Regions from separate parts of the Leifsonia sp. GW821-FHT13C09 genome, predicted to be linked through region 1. Evidence: riboswitches for the same ligand, from Rfam matches in the RefSeq annotation. Region 1 holds a riboswitch; the other holds the start of a gene.
What was found. Region 1 has a riboswitch for thiamine pyrophosphate ahead of AC1ROW_RS09805 (ECF transporter S component). Riboswitches for the same ligand answer to the same signal wherever they lie in the genome.

Region 2: it holds a riboswitch for thiamine pyrophosphate, as region 1 does, so the genes downstream of both, thiC (phosphomethylpyrimidine synthase ThiC) here and AC1ROW_RS09805 (ECF transporter S component) in region 1, are expected to answer to the same signal.

What each region holds. Positions count from the first base shown of each region.
Region 1 is NZ_JBXAPS010000002.1:356,980-364,537, reverse strand. It holds gene AC1ROW_RS09825 (CoA transferase subunit A) at 1-117, opposite strand, end outside; gene AC1ROW_RS09820 (3-hydroxybutyrate dehydrogenase) at 114-860, opposite strand; gene AC1ROW_RS09815 (MFS transporter) at 892-2,247, opposite strand; partial or broken gene AC1ROW_RS09810 (LysR family transcriptional regulator) at 2,353-3,305, shown strand; TPP riboswitch at 3,312-3,418, shown strand; gene AC1ROW_RS09805 (ECF transporter S component) at 3,506-4,174, shown strand; gene AC1ROW_RS09800 (ATP-binding cassette domain-containing protein) at 4,187-6,409, shown strand; gene AC1ROW_RS09795 (TenA family protein) at 6,428-7,075, opposite strand; gene thiD (bifunctional hydroxymethylpyrimidine kinase/phosphomethylpyrimidine kinase) at 7,072-7,558, opposite strand, start outside.
Region 2 is NZ_JBXAPS010000002.1:4,270-11,827, forward strand. It holds gene AC1ROW_RS08155 (thiazole synthase) at 1-17, opposite strand, end outside; gene thiS (sulfur carrier protein ThiS) at 20-259, opposite strand; gene thiO (glycine oxidase ThiO) at 256-1,509, opposite strand; gene thiE (thiamine phosphate synthase) at 1,489-2,130, shown strand; gene thiC (phosphomethylpyrimidine synthase ThiC) at 2,127-3,860, opposite strand; TPP riboswitch at 3,859-3,967, opposite strand; gene thiD (bifunctional hydroxymethylpyrimidine kinase/phosphomethylpyrimidine kinase) at 4,023-4,892, shown strand; gene AC1ROW_RS08185 (hypothetical protein) at 5,639-5,812, opposite strand; gene AC1ROW_RS08190 (HAD-IC family P-type ATPase) at 6,399-7,558, opposite strand, start outside.

The sequences.
Region 1 (7,558 bases):
CGCCATCGGGACGCCGCACAGCCCGAACCCGCCGACCGCGAGGGAGGCGCCGCTCGGGATGTCGGCGACGGCCTCCGCCGCCGACCTGACCGTCTTGTCGATTCCCGCCGCGATCATCGGGCGCTCCACCCGCCGTCCATCGTGTAGCTCGCGCCGGAGACCATCCCCGCGTCGGGTCCGGCGAGCCAGAGTGCGAGGCTTGCGACCTCGTGCGGCTCGACCAGCCGTTTCACGGCCGACTCGGCGAGCAGCACCTGGGAGAGCACCTCGTCCTCGCCGATGCCGTTGAGGCGGGCCTGGTCCGCGATCTGCTTCTCCACGAGGGGGGAGCGCACGTAGCCCGGGTCGATGCAGTTGCTCGTCACGCCGTGTTCGCCGCCCTCCAGCGCGGTCACCTTGGACAGGCCCTCCAGGCCGTGCTTGGCCGAGACGTAGGCCGCCTTGTACTTCGAGGCGCGCAGGCCGTGCACGCTGGACAGGTTGATCACGCGCCCGAAGCCGCGCTCGTACATCCCGGGCAGCGCGGCTCGGATGAGCAGGAACGGCGCCTCCAGCATGAGCCGGAGGATCAGCGAGAACCGCTCAGGGTCGAACTCCTCGATCGGGCTCACGTGCTGGATGCCCGCGTTGTTGACGAGGATGTCGGTGTCCAGCCGGAGGCCGGCGAGCGCGCCGGTGTCAGCGAGGTCGACCTTCCAGCTCTCGCCGCCGATCTCGGCGGCGACGCGGGAGGCCGCGTCGCCGTCGATGTCGGCCACGGTGACGTGCGCGCCTGCGGCGGCGAACGCGCGGGCGCAGGCTGCGCCGATTCCGCTCGCGCCGCCGGTGACGAGTGCGCGGCGTCCCTGGAACGGGCTCATGGTGGTGCCTTTCGGTGGGGGTGGATCGTGGTCAGCGCGCGACGGAGGGCGCGGCGCTGGGGACGCCGCGGGCGGCGTCGGCCTGGTCGACGGCCTCCAGCGAGATGCCCTTCGTCTCGCGCAGCGTGAACACGGCCACCAGCGTCACGACGCAGGCGATCACGATGTAGACGGCCACCGGCAGCCAGCTGTGGTAGTCCTTCAGCCAGGCCGTCGCCAGGATCGGCGCGAGCGAGCCGGCCACGATGGACACCACCTGCGAGCCGAGGGAGACCCCCGAGTAGCGCATCCGGGTCGGGAACAGCTCCGCCATGATGGCCGGCTGCGGCGCGTACATGAAGGCGTGGAATACGAGGCCGATGGTCACCGCGAGCACGATGAGCGGCGGGTTGAGCGTGTCGAACAGCGGGAAGGCGAAGAACGCCCAGGTGGCGCTGAGCACCGCGCCGATCAGGTACACGGGCTTGCGTCCCACCCGGTCGCTGAGGCGGCCGACCTGCGGGATGACCAGGAAGTGGACGACGTGCGCGACCAGCAGGGCGAGCAGCAGCTGCCCGGTGTTGTAGTCGTGCGCGGCCTTGAGGTAGACGATCGTGAAGCTGACCACGATGTAGTAGAAGATGTTCTCCGCGAAGCGCAGGCCCATCGCCTTCAGTACGCCGCCGGGGTAGCGCTTGAGCACCTGGCCCACGCCGTAGCCGGAGCGCTGCTCGTTCTCGGCCTTCGCCCGCGCCTCGATGAAGATCGGCGCCTCGCTGACGCGGGTGCGGATGTAGAAGCCCACGAGGACGATCACGGCGGACAGCCAGAACGCGATCCGCCAGCCCCAGCTGAGGAACGCCTCCGGGGACATCACCCACGACGAGATGAGGAGCACGAGGGTCGCGAGGAGGTTGCCGACGGGGACGGCGGCCTGCGGCCAGCTCGCCCAGAACCCGCGGGTGCGGTCGGGGCTCTGCTCGGCCACCAGCAGCACCGCGCCGCCCCACTCGCCGCCCAGCGCGAAGCCCTGGATGAACCGCAGCGCGACGAGCAGTGCGGGCGCCCAGTAGCCGACGCTCGCGAAACCGGGCAGGCAGCCCATCAGGAACGTGGCGACGCCGACGATGATGATGGTCGCCTGCAGCGTGGGCTTCCGGCCGAACCGGTCGCCGATCTGCCCGAAGACGATGCCGCCGAGCGGGCGGGCGATGAAGCCGACAGCGTAGGTGACGAAGGCGGCGATGACCCCGTCCAGCGGACTGCCGGTGGCGGGGAAGAAGAATGTGCCGAAGACCAGGCTCGCGGCGGTGGCGTAGAGGAAGAACTCATACCATTCGACGACGGTGCCGGCCATCGACGCGGCGACGATCGTCTTGAGGGTGCGGGGACTCGCGGTGGTTTCCATACTCTCTCCTTCGATGTCGACGGTGACATCCGCGGGCCAGTCTCCCGGGGCTGGGGATGCGTATCAATGCCCAACCATGCGATCGCGGTGTGCATAATTGCACGCATGGATCTTGCACGCACGGACATTACACGCATCGACGCGTCGAAGAAGCCCAAGTCCGACGACCTGCTCGTGCTCCTCGCGGTGGCGCGGGCGGGCCGGTTCGCCCGGGCGCCGAGCAGCTCGGCGTCGACCACACCACGGTCTCCCGGCGGATCGACGCGCTCGAGGAGACCCTGGGCGGACGGCTGCTGACGCAGGCGTCCGGCGGCTGGGAGCTCACGCCGCTCGGCAGCCGCGCGGTGGACGTCGCCGGCCGCATCGAGTCGGCCGTGGCCGCGCTGACGCGACCGGAGGCGGAGGCCGACCCCATCGACGGTGTGGTGCGGATGTCGGCGACCGACGGCTTCAGCGCGTACATCGCCGCACCGGCGATCGCCGCGCTCCGGCGGCAGCATCCCGGCCTGTCGGTGGAGATCCTCACCGTCACCCGGCGGGCGCTGCAGCACCGCTCCGGGCTGGACATCGAGATCGTCGTCGGGCGGCCGGAGACCCGTCGCGCGCACACGGTCGAACTGGGCTCGTACGCGCTCGGGATGTACGCCTCCCTCGACTATCTCGAACGGAACGGCACCCCGACGACGCCGGAGGAGGTCTTCCAGCACCCGCTCGTCTACTTCATCGACTCGATCCTGCAAGTGGACGACCTCGACCTGCCGCGCCGCCTCGCCCCGCAGATGCGCGACGCGCTGACCTCGACGAACGTGTTCGTGCACGTGGAGGCCACCCGCGCGGGCGCCGGCATCGGGCTGCTGCCGTGCTTCATGGCCGACCGCCACGACGACCTGGTCCGGTTGCTGCCCGGCGAACTCCGCGCCACCCTGCCGTACTGGATGGTCGTCCACCCGGACTCGCTGCGCCATCCGGCGGTCGCCGCCGTCGCGCACGCACTCCGGGAGGAGGCACGGGACGCCGCGGAGATCCTGGCCGGCCGGGCGGCGGGTGGCGTGGTCTAGCATTGTGCTGAACGACAGGGGAGCGCCTTCAGGGCGCTGAGAGTGCGGCATGCCGCTGACCCTCGGAACCTGCTCCGGTTAGCACCGGCGAAGGGAGTCGAAATTCTCACGTCTGCAGCGCGCGACCAGTGGTGTCGTCCGTGCGACGCCCTCCTGTCGTCCCCATCGTCCATGGAACGGGAAGAGGAGAGCTCACCACGATGAGCGACACGACGACGACGACCTCCGGCACGGCAGCGCGCCCCTCCGGAGGCTACGTGCTGGCGCGCAGACCGCTCGCGCGGTGGCGGGCGATCGACCTGATCAGCGCGGCCATGATCGCCGTGGCGTTCGGGGTGGTGTTCTGGGCGTTCGACACCTTCGTCTACCCGGGCGTCACGCTGGTCACCGCCGGCTTCCCGCCCGCGGGCGAACTCGCGCTCGGCGTGTGGCTGGTCCCTGCGGTGCTCGGTGCGCTCGTCGTCCGCCGACCCGGCGCGGCGGTGCTCACCGAACTGGTCGCCGCGAACGTCGAACTGCTGCTGGGGAACCAGTGGGGCGTCGGCGTCCTCCTCTCCGGCTTCCTGCAGGGCGTCGGGGTCGAGATCGTCTTCGCGCTCCTGCTGTGGCGCTCGTTCGGCCTGGTCGCGGCGATCGGGGGCGGGATGCTCTCCGCCGCGCTGGAGATCGCCTGCTACGAGTGGTGGGCGTATGTGCCGGCCTACTCCTGGACGTGGAAGCTGGTCTACCTGGCAGCGGGGGTCCTCTCCGGCGGTGCGATCGCGGGCGTCGGCGGCTGGGCGCTCACCCGTGCGCTCGCGCGATCCGGCGCGTTGAACGCGTTCCCCGCCGGGCAGGAGCACCTCGAGCGTCGCGTCCGGAAGGCCTGAGCGATCGCGACGATGACGGGCGGGGCGCCCATCCGGTTCCGCGGCTTCACCTGGCGACCGCCCGGACGACGGGAGGACGTCTTCGCCGACTTCTCGCTGGAGATCGCACCGGGCGAGCGGGTTCTCCTGGTGGGGCCGAGCGGATGCGGGAAGTCGACGCTGCTCCGGGCGATCGCCGGATCGCTGGCCGCGCTCGACACCGCCGGCTCCGGCGACCACGACGGCGCCGTGCTCGTGGACGGGGCGGCGCCGGCCGACACGATGACCGGCCTTCTGCTGCAGGATCCCCGGGATGCGGCGGTGGCGCAGACGATCGGCCGGGACGTGGCCTTCGGACTGGAGAACGCGGGCACTCCACGCGGCGAGCTGTGGGCGGCCGTCCGGCGCTCCCTCAACGATGTCGGGCTGGCGCAGCCGCTCGGTCATCCGGTGCGGGCGCTGTCGGGCGGGGAGGCGCAGCGACTGGCCCTGGCGGGCGCACTCGTGTTCGGCCCGCGCGTCGTGCTGCTCGACGAGCCGACCGCGATGCTCGACCGGGAGGCCGCGCGCGCCGTCCGCGCGGCCGTCGCCGAAGCCGTCGCGGTTTCCGGCTCGACGCTGGTCGTCGTGGAGCACGACGCCCAGGAATGGCTACCGGTGATCGACCGCGTCGTCGCCCTCGGCGAGGACGGGACGATCGTCGCCGATGGCGACCCGCACGAGGTGTTCGTCGGCCACGGGTCGCGCCTCGCCGCGAGCGGAGTCTGGGTGCCCGGGTTCGCGGCACCCGCTCCAGCCAGGCTGGACGCCGGCCTCCTCGCGCCGCAGCTGCCGGTGCCAGCGGGCGAGGTGGCGGTGCGCGCGCGTCTCGGCACGCTCGAACTCGACGTGCGCGCGGGCGAAGTGCTCGCGCTCGTGGGCCCGAGCGGTGCCGGCAAGTCGACGCTCGGCGCCCTCCTCGCCGGACTGCGCGCGCCGGCGACGGGCAAGGTGCGGGTGGCGGCGGCGCTCGCCGTGGGCGGCGAGGAACGGCCGCACGTCTGGAGCTCGGCCCGGATCGTGCGTCGGATCGGCTGGGCGCCGCAGGACGCGGAGCTCGCCGTGCTCGGGGCGACTGTGCGGGAGGACGTCCGGCTCGGGGCGGCCCGCAGCGGCGCGAGCGCGGAGGAGGTCGACCGGCGTACGGACGAGCTCCTGGCGGCGCTCGGTCTCGGCGCGCTGGCCGACGCGGACCCGCACCGGCTCTCCGGCGGCCAGCTGCGGCGCGCAGCGATCGCGCAGGCGATCGGCGCCCGGCCGGCACTGCTCGTGCTGGACGAGCCGACGGTTGGCCAGGACCGCCTGACCTGGAGCGCCGTCGCCGGCGTCATCGCGGCCGCCCGGAGCGCCGGAGTAGCGGTCATCGTGGCCAGTCACGACAGGGAACTGATCGCGCTCGCAGACCGCATCCTCGAGCTCCGGCCCGGCGCCGCTCAGGAGCTGATCCGCCCGACCGGGACGGACACCGCGCGCTCGTTCGGTGGCGACGCAGCGGCCACTCCCGGGCGCGGCCTCGCCGCACGGTGCGGCCCGCTGTCCCTGCTGGCGGCGGCCGTGCTGCTCGTCGTGGGCGCGATCGGGGTCGTCTCGCCGGCCTCCGCGGCAGTGGGGATCGCCGGCTGGCTCGCGCTGATGCCGTTGGTGATGCGGGATGTCCGGGTTCCGGTGAGACGGCTCGTCCCCGGCCTCATCGCGGTCGCGTCCGTCGGGTTCTCGTCGTGGCTGCTGAGCCAGGGGCAGAGCCCGGAGGCCGCCCTGACGGCCGGCCTGCGCATCGCGTTCTTCGTGTTCCCGGGTGTGGCACTGGCCGGGCTCGTCCGCCCATCGGAGCTGGGCGACCATCTGGCCCAACGGCTCCGGCTGCCCGCGCGCCCGGTCGTCGCGGCGACGGCGGCGCTCCAGCAGTTCGACCGGCTGACGGCCGACTGGAGCCGGCTGCGCGGCGTCCGCCGCATCCGCGGAGTGGCGGCCGGCCGGAATCCGCTCGCCCGCGCCCGCGAACTGGCCGGGCTGACCTTCGGAGTCCTCGTGCAGTCGCTGCGCACGGCCGAGCGGATGGCGGTGGCGATGGACGCGCGCGGGTTCTCGGCCGCGCACGCGCACGGCTACCGCCGGACGTGGGCCGAGCCGGCGCCCTGGCACCGCGCCGACACGCTCCTGCTGGCCCTGGCGGCGATCGTCGCGTGCCTCCCGGCCGCCGTCGCCGTCATGTTCTGACGACGGCGGCGCACGGGATCAGACCGGCCACTCCTCGCGGCGCCAGGCGGCGTCCCAGAACATCCACTCGTACCGCGAGGCGGTCGTGAACGCCTGCCGCATCCGTGCGACGTCTGCGGGCGCGGCCGACTCGGCGGCGTCGTCCACCAAGCGGCGGGCGGTCGCAGTGGCGTCGGCGAAGGCGGGGTCGCCGTAGGTCCCGATCCAGTCGCCGTAGGGATGGCCGCCGAGGTCGCCGAGCCGCTCCGCGAGGCGACGCCCCACATCGTCGTAGATCCAGAAGCACGGCAGAACTCCGGCAACGATGACGGGGTAGGAGGCGGTCGCCGTGAGGGCGAGCAGATACGACGTGTACGCGGCGCAGGTCGGGGAGGCCTCCACCGCGGCGGCGTCCACCCCGTGCGACGCGTGGAGTTGTCGCTCGACGGCGATCGCGTTGGCCGCCGAACGGCTCCAGAACGCGAGCGCGTCGGGATCGTGGGTCCGGGAGGCCGCCGCGGCCAGGACCTTCGAGTAGGCCCCGAGGTAGGCCGCGTCCTGCGCGAGGTAGTGCGCGAAGGCCGCGCGCGGCAGCGTGCCGTCCTCGAGCCCCTGCAGGAAGGGGTGTGCGTCGATGGCATCGCGGATCGGCCGGATGTCCTGCCACGCCCGGTCGGTGAACGTCATCGCGCCTCCCACAGCTGCGCGAAATGGTGCACCGGACCGTGGCCGCGCCCCACCTCGAGCCCATCCGCCGCCGCCAGTGCGGCGCCGAGCCAGCTCCGGGCGTCGCGCACCGTCTCGCTCCAGGAGCCGCGCTGCGGCCGGAGCGCGGCCAGCGCCGAGGACAGGCTGCACCCCGTGCCGTGGGTGTTGACGGTGGCGATCCGCGGGCCGCGGAACAGCGTCACGCCGGAGGGGTCCGCGAGCACGTCCACGACCTCGTCGGGGGTGTCGAGGTGGCCGCCCTTCGCCAGCACCCGCTGTGCGCCGCGCCGCACGAGCTCGCGCGCCTGATCGGCCAGCTCGTCCACCGTGGCCGCCTCCGCCGTGTCCAGGAGGGCCGCGGCCTCCGGCGCGTTGGGCGTGGCGATGGACGCCAGCGGGAGCAGCTCCCGCATCGCCTGGACCGCGTCCTCGCGCAGCAGCAGATCGCCACTGGTCGCCACC
Region 2 (7,558 bases), 350 kb from region 1:
ATCGTTTCCGTGAGCATGGTCATCCTCCCTGGGTCGCGCTGACGATCTCGATGATGTCTCCGTCGGCGAGCTCTTCGCCCGCCCAGCCGCTGCGCGGAATGACGGCGGAGTTGACCGCGACGGCGATGCCGAGTGGCGCTGCGCCGGAGGTCGCTCCCCCAGCGCCGACCCGGATGCCGGTGCGTTCCTCGACGAGGTCCGCGACCGACAGTGTCACCTCTCTCTCCTGCGGCTGGCCGTTGACGGTGATCGTGATCATGCGCGGATCCTTCCTGCGATGGTCCTGGGGCTGTTTCGAGTCGCGAATCGGTCGGGACGGATGTCGTCCCAACGCGGGTCGTGCTCCCCGTTGATGAGGTGGAGGCAGATGTCGGCGGCGATCGGGGCGAGCAGGACGCCGTGGCGGAAGAATCCAGTGGCGACGATCAGTCCCGGCACATCGGCGCCGTCTGGTCCGGTCATCCGGCCGAGCAGGGGGGCGTTGTCCGGTGTCGCCGGGCGGGCTCGCGCGGTCGCTTCGACCAGTTCCAGGTCGGCCACGGCAGGCAGGAGCTCCTGCGCATCGCGCAGGAGGCGATGGACGGCGCCGGCGGAGACTCCGGGCATCCCGTCCTCGCGCTGCGTCGCTCCGATGACGAGCGTTCCGTCGGAGCGTGGGACGAGGTAGACGCTCTCGCCGTGGACGAGGCCGCGCACGGTGGCCGAGAGCAGCGGCTGGAGGGCGACCGGAACACGTAACCGCAGGATGTCACCGAACACCGGTCGCAGCGGGAGGTGCAATCCGCCCGGAAGGGCTTCGAGCTCGTTTGCGCCGAGGCCGTTGGCGAGGACGACCTCCTCCGCCGAGACCTCCTCGTTCTCGGTCCGCACGCCGGTCACGCGCGAGTCCGGGTCTGCCGAATCCGCGTGGAGCAGCCCGACCACCCTCTCTCGCACGATGACGCCGCGGCCGGTTCGGATCAGATCGTCGACCAGGCGGGCTGCGAGGGTGCGCGGGTCGACCTGATGGTCGCCGCCGACAATGTAGGCGGACGTCACGCGTGGGCCGAGCAGGGGCTCCTGCGCTCGGGCGGCGCCTGTCGTCAGCCTCTGGACGTCGAGGTTCCAGCGACGGTGGGCGGAATGGAGGCCGGCCAACGCCTGCCGGTCGCCGGCATCGACCCCCACCAGCAGGGTCTCCGTCGGCAGATACCCGGTCGGTTCGCCGTTCGGGGAGAGCTCGCGGATGAACTCCGGGTACCGGGCGGCCGAGGCGAGCATGAGCGGGAGGAGGGCGTCCTCCTGGTAGTGGTACTCGCTCACCGGGGCGAGCATCCCGGCCGCGGCGAAGGTGGCGCCGCGGGCCGGCGCCGGGTCGAATAACCGGACGTTGCGGCCGGACCGGGCGATCCGCCAGGCGATGGCCAGGCCGATGATCCCGCCGCCGACGACCGCTACGTCGACGACGGTCCGGTCGGAGCGGCTCGCGGCCCCGGCTACGCTGACCTCATGTCCCTCGCCGCCGCACAGCTCTACCTCTGCACCGATGCCCGCACCCGTCAGGGCGACTTCGCCGACTTCGTGGGCGCCGCGTTCTCCGGAGGGGTCGACATCATCCAGTTGCGGGACAAGACCCTCGAGGGCGGCGAGGAGCTCGACGTCCTCACCGTCCTCGCCGAGGTCGCCGCCCGGCACGGGAAGCTCTGGTCGGTCAACGACCGCGCCGACATCGCCCTGGTCGCCCAGGCCCCGGTACTGCACCTCGGCCAGAAGGACCTGCCCGTCCCGGTCGCCCGGACCGTTGTCGGCGCGCAGACGGCGATCGGGCTCTCCACCCACAGCGTCGAGCAGATCGATGCCGCGATCGCCGCTGATGACCTGGACTATTTCTGCGTCGGCCCGGTCTGGGCGACGCCGACGAAGCCCGGCCGCGCCGGGGTCGGCCTCGACCTGGTCCGCTACGCGGCCGATTCTGCCTCGGCCCGGCCGTGGTTCGCGATCGGCGGCATCGACGAGACCACCATCGAGGAGGTCGTCGCCGCCGGGGCTGAGCGTGTGGTCGTGGTGCGGGCGATCACCGAGTCGGCTGCCCCCGCGGGCAGCGCCGGGCGTTTGCGCGCGGCGCTCCCGGTCCTCGCGCACCACGGCTAGGGCCGGGTGGAGGTGGGTGCGGGGAGGTAGACCTTCCCACCGGCCTCCGCGAACTCCGCGGACTTCGCCGCCATCCCGGCGACCCGCTGCTGCTCGGTGACGCCGCCGAACTGGTCGCGGATGTCCTGGGAGATCCGCATCGAGCAGAACTTCGGCCCGCACATCGAGCAGAAGTGCGCCGTCTTCGCCGGCTCGGCCGGCAGGGTCTCGTCGTGGAACGCCTCTGCCGTGACCGGGTCCAGCGACAGTGCGAACTGGTCGCGCCAGCGGAACTCGAACCGTGCTTTCGACAGCGCGTCGTCCCGCGCCTGCGCGCCCGGGTGGCCCTTGGCGAGGTCGGCGGCGTGGGCGGCGATCTTGTAAGTGATCACGCCGGTCTTCACGTCGTCCCGGTCCGGCAGGCCCAGGTGCTCCTTCGGGGTGACATAGCAGAGCATCGCGGTGCCATAACGGGCGATCTCGGTCGCCCCGATCGCGGAGGTGATGTGGTCGTAGCCGGGGGCGACGTCGGTCACCAACGGGCCGAGCGTGTAAAACGGGGCGCCGTCACAGAGCTCCTGCTGGCGTTCCACGTTCTCCCGCACCAGGTGGAACGGCACGTGCCCGGGGCCTTCCACCATGACCTGCACGTCGTACTGCCAGGCCCGCTTGGTCAGCTCGGCGAGGGTGTCCAGCTCGGCGAACTGGGCGGCGTCGTTCGCGTCCGCGATCGAGCCCGGCCGCAGCCCGTCGCCGAGGGAGAACGCGACGTCGTACCGGACGAAGATCTCGCACAGCTCGTCGAAGTGCGTGTAGAGGAAGTTCTCCTGGTGGTGGGCCAGGCACCAACCGGCCATGATCGACCCGCCACGTGAGACGATCCCCGTCACCCGCTCCGCCGTCAACGGCACATAGCGCAGCAGCACGCCGGCGTGGACGGTCATGTAGTCCACACCCTGCTCGCACTGCTCGATGACCGTGTCCCGGTACACCTCCCAGGTCAGCGCCGACGCATCCCCGTTCACCTTCTCCAGCGCCTGGTAGATCGGCACCGTGCCGATCGGGACCGGGGAGTTGCGGATGATCCACTCCCGGGTCGTGTGGATGTCATCGCCGGTGGAGAGGTCCATCACCGTGTCCGCACCCCACATGGTGGCCCACTGCAGCTTGGAGACCTCCTCGGCGATCGAGCTCGTCACCGCCGAGTTGCCGATGTTCGCGTTGATCTTCACCAGGAACGCCTTGCCGATGATCATCGGCTCCGACTCCGGGTGATTCACGTTGTTCGGGATGATCGCCCGGCCCGCCGCGACCTCCGACCGCACCAGCTCGACATCGCAGTTCTCCCGCAGCGCGACGAACCGCATCTCCGGGGTGATCACCCCATCGCGGGCGTAGCGCATCTGCGTGATCGTGCGCCCCGGCAGCCCCCGCCGCACCGGCGGCTTCGCACCACGCCACTCCGCTGACGCCTCACCCCGGCGCATCGCCGACCGGCCGTCGTCCTGGAGGTTGCGCTCGCGACCCTCGTAGACCTCCGTGTCGTCGCGGCCGACGATCCAGCCCTCGCGCAGCGGCGGCAACCCGACCACCGGGTCGCTGCCCGGCCCCTCGGTCCGATACACCGTCACCGGCGCGTTGGCCGTCCCGTCCGGCGACGGGTCCAACCCGATCCGGGAGACCGGCACATGAAGGTCGTGCTCCGTGTCGTGCAGGTAGGCCAGAGTGCGTGCAGATACGACAGAATCCATCGAGGAGACTCCTACTTCCTTCGCCGGCATTACCCGGACAGGTTCGAACGGTCGCAGGCCGCGTCAGCCCGATCTCAGCCCTTGCGAGGGCCCCCGTGTGGATGCACCGACCATAGCGCACGATCCCGGAACCCGTCGAACCGGACCTGCTAACGTCGCGCCATGACCCCCGGCGAGCACCCCATCCCCCGCGTGCTCAGCATCGCCGGCACCGACCCCACCGGCGGCGCCGGCATCCACGCCGACCTCAAAAGCATCGCCGCCAACGGCGGCTACGGCATGGCCGTCATCACCGCCCTCGTCGCCCAGAACACCACCGAAGTCCGCAGCATCCACACCCCACCCGCGGCGTTCCTCGCCGAGCAACTCGACGTGGTCAGCGACGACGTCACCATCGACGCCGTCAAGATCGGGATGCTCGGGACCGCCGAGAACGCACTGGTGGTCGTGACCTGGTTGGCGAAGACAGCGCCGCCGATCGTGGTGCTCGACCCCGTCCTCAAAGCCAGCACCGGCGGCACGCTGGGTCGCGACGACATCCCTCACGCCCTCCGCGACCTCCTCCCGCTGTGCAGCGTCGTCACACCCAATCTCGACGAACTTGCCGTCCTCACTGGCGAACCACGCGCGTCGACATTGGAGGCCGCGATCGCGCAGGCCCAGCGGCTTTCCGAACACTTCGCGGTCGCCGTCCTCGTCACCGGCGGCCACCTCGGCGGGCCCACCTCCCCCGACGCACTCGTCGACGCCCACGACACGCTCGGCACCGGCCGACCCGTCACCCGGACCACCACCCCGCGCGTCGCCACGGCGAACACACACGGCACCGGTTGCTCACTGTCGGCGGCGCTCGCCACGAACCGCGCACGCCTCGACGATTGGGGAACCGCGCTGAACGTCTCCAAGGAATGGCTGACAGCCAGCCTCCAGTCCGCAGACGACCTGGACGTTGGCCACGGCCCGGGCCCGCTCAACCACTTCAGCCACGCCTGGAAGCAGCTCCGCACGGCACCGGAACCCGTCAAGAATTGACGGGATTGTGTCCTCCATACTGAGGACACGACCCGTCAACCCTTAGTCTGGTGATCACCCAGGGATGCCCGGCCGCCGTGGAAACGCATTCGGCTCGGATACGTCTCAACCCGACACGGGCCGGCCGGCATCCCCAGGGCGCATCCCCGGTGCAAACCCGCTCGTCGGAGCGTATTTTGATGGCATGACCGAGGATCCGAGACGACTCACCAGGGATCGATCTTCCGCTCCTCCAGTGGTGCGATCTCACGTCGGGTAGAACTCGTCGACGGCCGGTTACCGCAGTCCGTCGACCTCCCCGCGGTCGGGAGATCTCGCGTACGAGATCACTACATCCTCGCGCTGAACGATCCGATACGACCCGTCTATCGCTGGCACGGGCAGCTCACGGTGAACTCCACGGCGTGAAACGACCGTGGTGGCGACTTCGCATTCGGTCTAAAGTTTGGATTGAAATCCCAATTCGGGGTTTCGCGTATTCACCACAACGGGAAAGCGGCCGCCATGTTTTTGCAGCGCAGCTACTCGGGGGAGCTCACACTGACGTTCAAGCACGACGATTTCATAGCGCTCTTGACCCGCTCCGCGGATCGAGGAATGACACCGGAGGCGTATGTGGAATCACTCGCGAGAGAGGCCTTTCGACATCCGCTAACTACGCGCGACGCCGAAGATCCGGAGCGAGATACAACGTCCTGATGCACACGCCGTCAAGCCCGGGGCTTGTGGAATCCGCGACACCGCATTCATATCCGGCTGACGAGGATGTCTGAGATCCGCGATCGCCACTGTTCGGCCCGGCTCACATCCGAGGAGCCCATCAACGCCGCGTTGAGGTCATGTAGCTCGCGATCCGTGAGCGTATCGAGGTCAGCGAATGCGACGCTGTTGAATGCGTCGTCGGGGAGAGCAAACGGCATAGCTCTAGCCTGGCCGAACAACAACTGGACCGCACTCCCTTATTCATGGGACTACGCATGATCCATGCACTGTTTCATACTTTAGAACGCCGAGCCCGCCGCAGCCGCGTGACTACATTTTGACTACAACTGAGTGAGATCACATGGGGTCTAATGAGATCACGGGAGATAACAAACCCGCGGAAAATCAACGGTTTTTGCTCCTACGGGGTCATATTAGGTCCTAGGATTTCGACTGAAAATCGAAAGGTCACCGGATCGATGCCGGTCGGAGCCACCAAGAAAAACCCCCGGTCATAAGCGGAATCCGGGGGTTTTTGGACATGCGGCTCCCCGCGGGGAACATCGCGGGCGCGATGGCGCATGTCGGGCTGCTGGGACTGGTCTTCGGCGCCTTCGCCCTGGCTCTGGTGCGACGACCGGCCGCGTCGGCCTCAAGTGCACCGGCCACGATCCGCTCCGGAACGGCATCGATGTGCCGAGCGCGCTCGTCACCCTGGGGACCTGCGTGGTCCTCGTCGTGCTCGCCCCGCTCGGCTTCCGACGGCGTGACACCGCCGCGTGACACGTGCCCACTCGAATTCTTTCAACGTCCGAGCCGAGAGCGTCCCCGTCCCCGAATGCCGACGCGAGCCGGGACCGCCCGGATCGCTATCACGAGGAGGATGCCCGCGACTGCGGACATGGCGACGGCGAGGGAGACCGGCGGCGACAGGTCGACGAGGAGGAGGAATCGGCGGGCGAGCGGGATCGTGAACACAAGGATCAGCCCGGATACCATCGCCGCGATGACGGCCAGCTTCGGAAGGGTGAGCGGGAGCGAGAGCACGGAAAGGACGACCAGCCCGACGACGCCGAGCAACAGCGTCGCGCCGGTGCGGAGCTCGTCCTCTCCCACACCGGCGGCCGTCGCGGTGAGGGTGAAGGCGAAGAGGATGCTGCCCACGGCGCACCCGGCGGGCACCGCGAACCGCAGCGAGCGCGCCAGGAAGCCACGCTCGTAACGCCGCAGGTTCGGGAGCAACGCGAGGAAGAACGCGGGCAGCCCGATAGTCAGGCCGTCCACGGCCGCGAGCTGCCGCGGCAGGAACGGGAACGCCAGCAGGAACACCCCCACGAGGAACGCCAGCCCCGTGGCATAGACCGTCTTCGTGAGAAACAGCATCGAGATCCGCTCGATATTCGCCATCACCTGGCGACCCTCCGCCACCACGGCCGGAAGGCCGGCGAACCGATCGTCGAGGAGCACCATCCTGGCCACGGCCTTGGTCGCATCGGTGGCCGTCGACATCGCGATGCCGAGGTCGGCCCGTTTGAGGGCGGGGATGTCGTTGACCCCGTCCCCGGTCATCGCGACCGTGCGGCCGGCAGCCTGCAGCGCGGCGGCGATGTCCCGCTTCTGGTCGGGCGTCACGCGGCCGAAGACGACGTGCTGCTCGACGAGCTCCACAATCCTCCGCGGCTCCTGCGGCAGCGCGCGGGCATCGAACCCGTCCTGCACCGGTAGCCCCGCCTCGCGCGCGATCGCGGCCACCGTGTCCGGGTCGTCACCGGACAGCACCCGGATGGCCACCCCTTCGCGGGCGAAGTAGGCCAGCGTGCCGGCAGCGTCGGACCGGACGCGCTCACGGAATGTCAGCAGCGCCACGGGCCGCAGGCTGGAGGGGAGGCGGCCACCCCCAGGCAGCGGCGCAACGGTGTGCGCGAGGGCGAGCGTCCGGCGGCCGGCCTCGGTCAGAGGGCGGG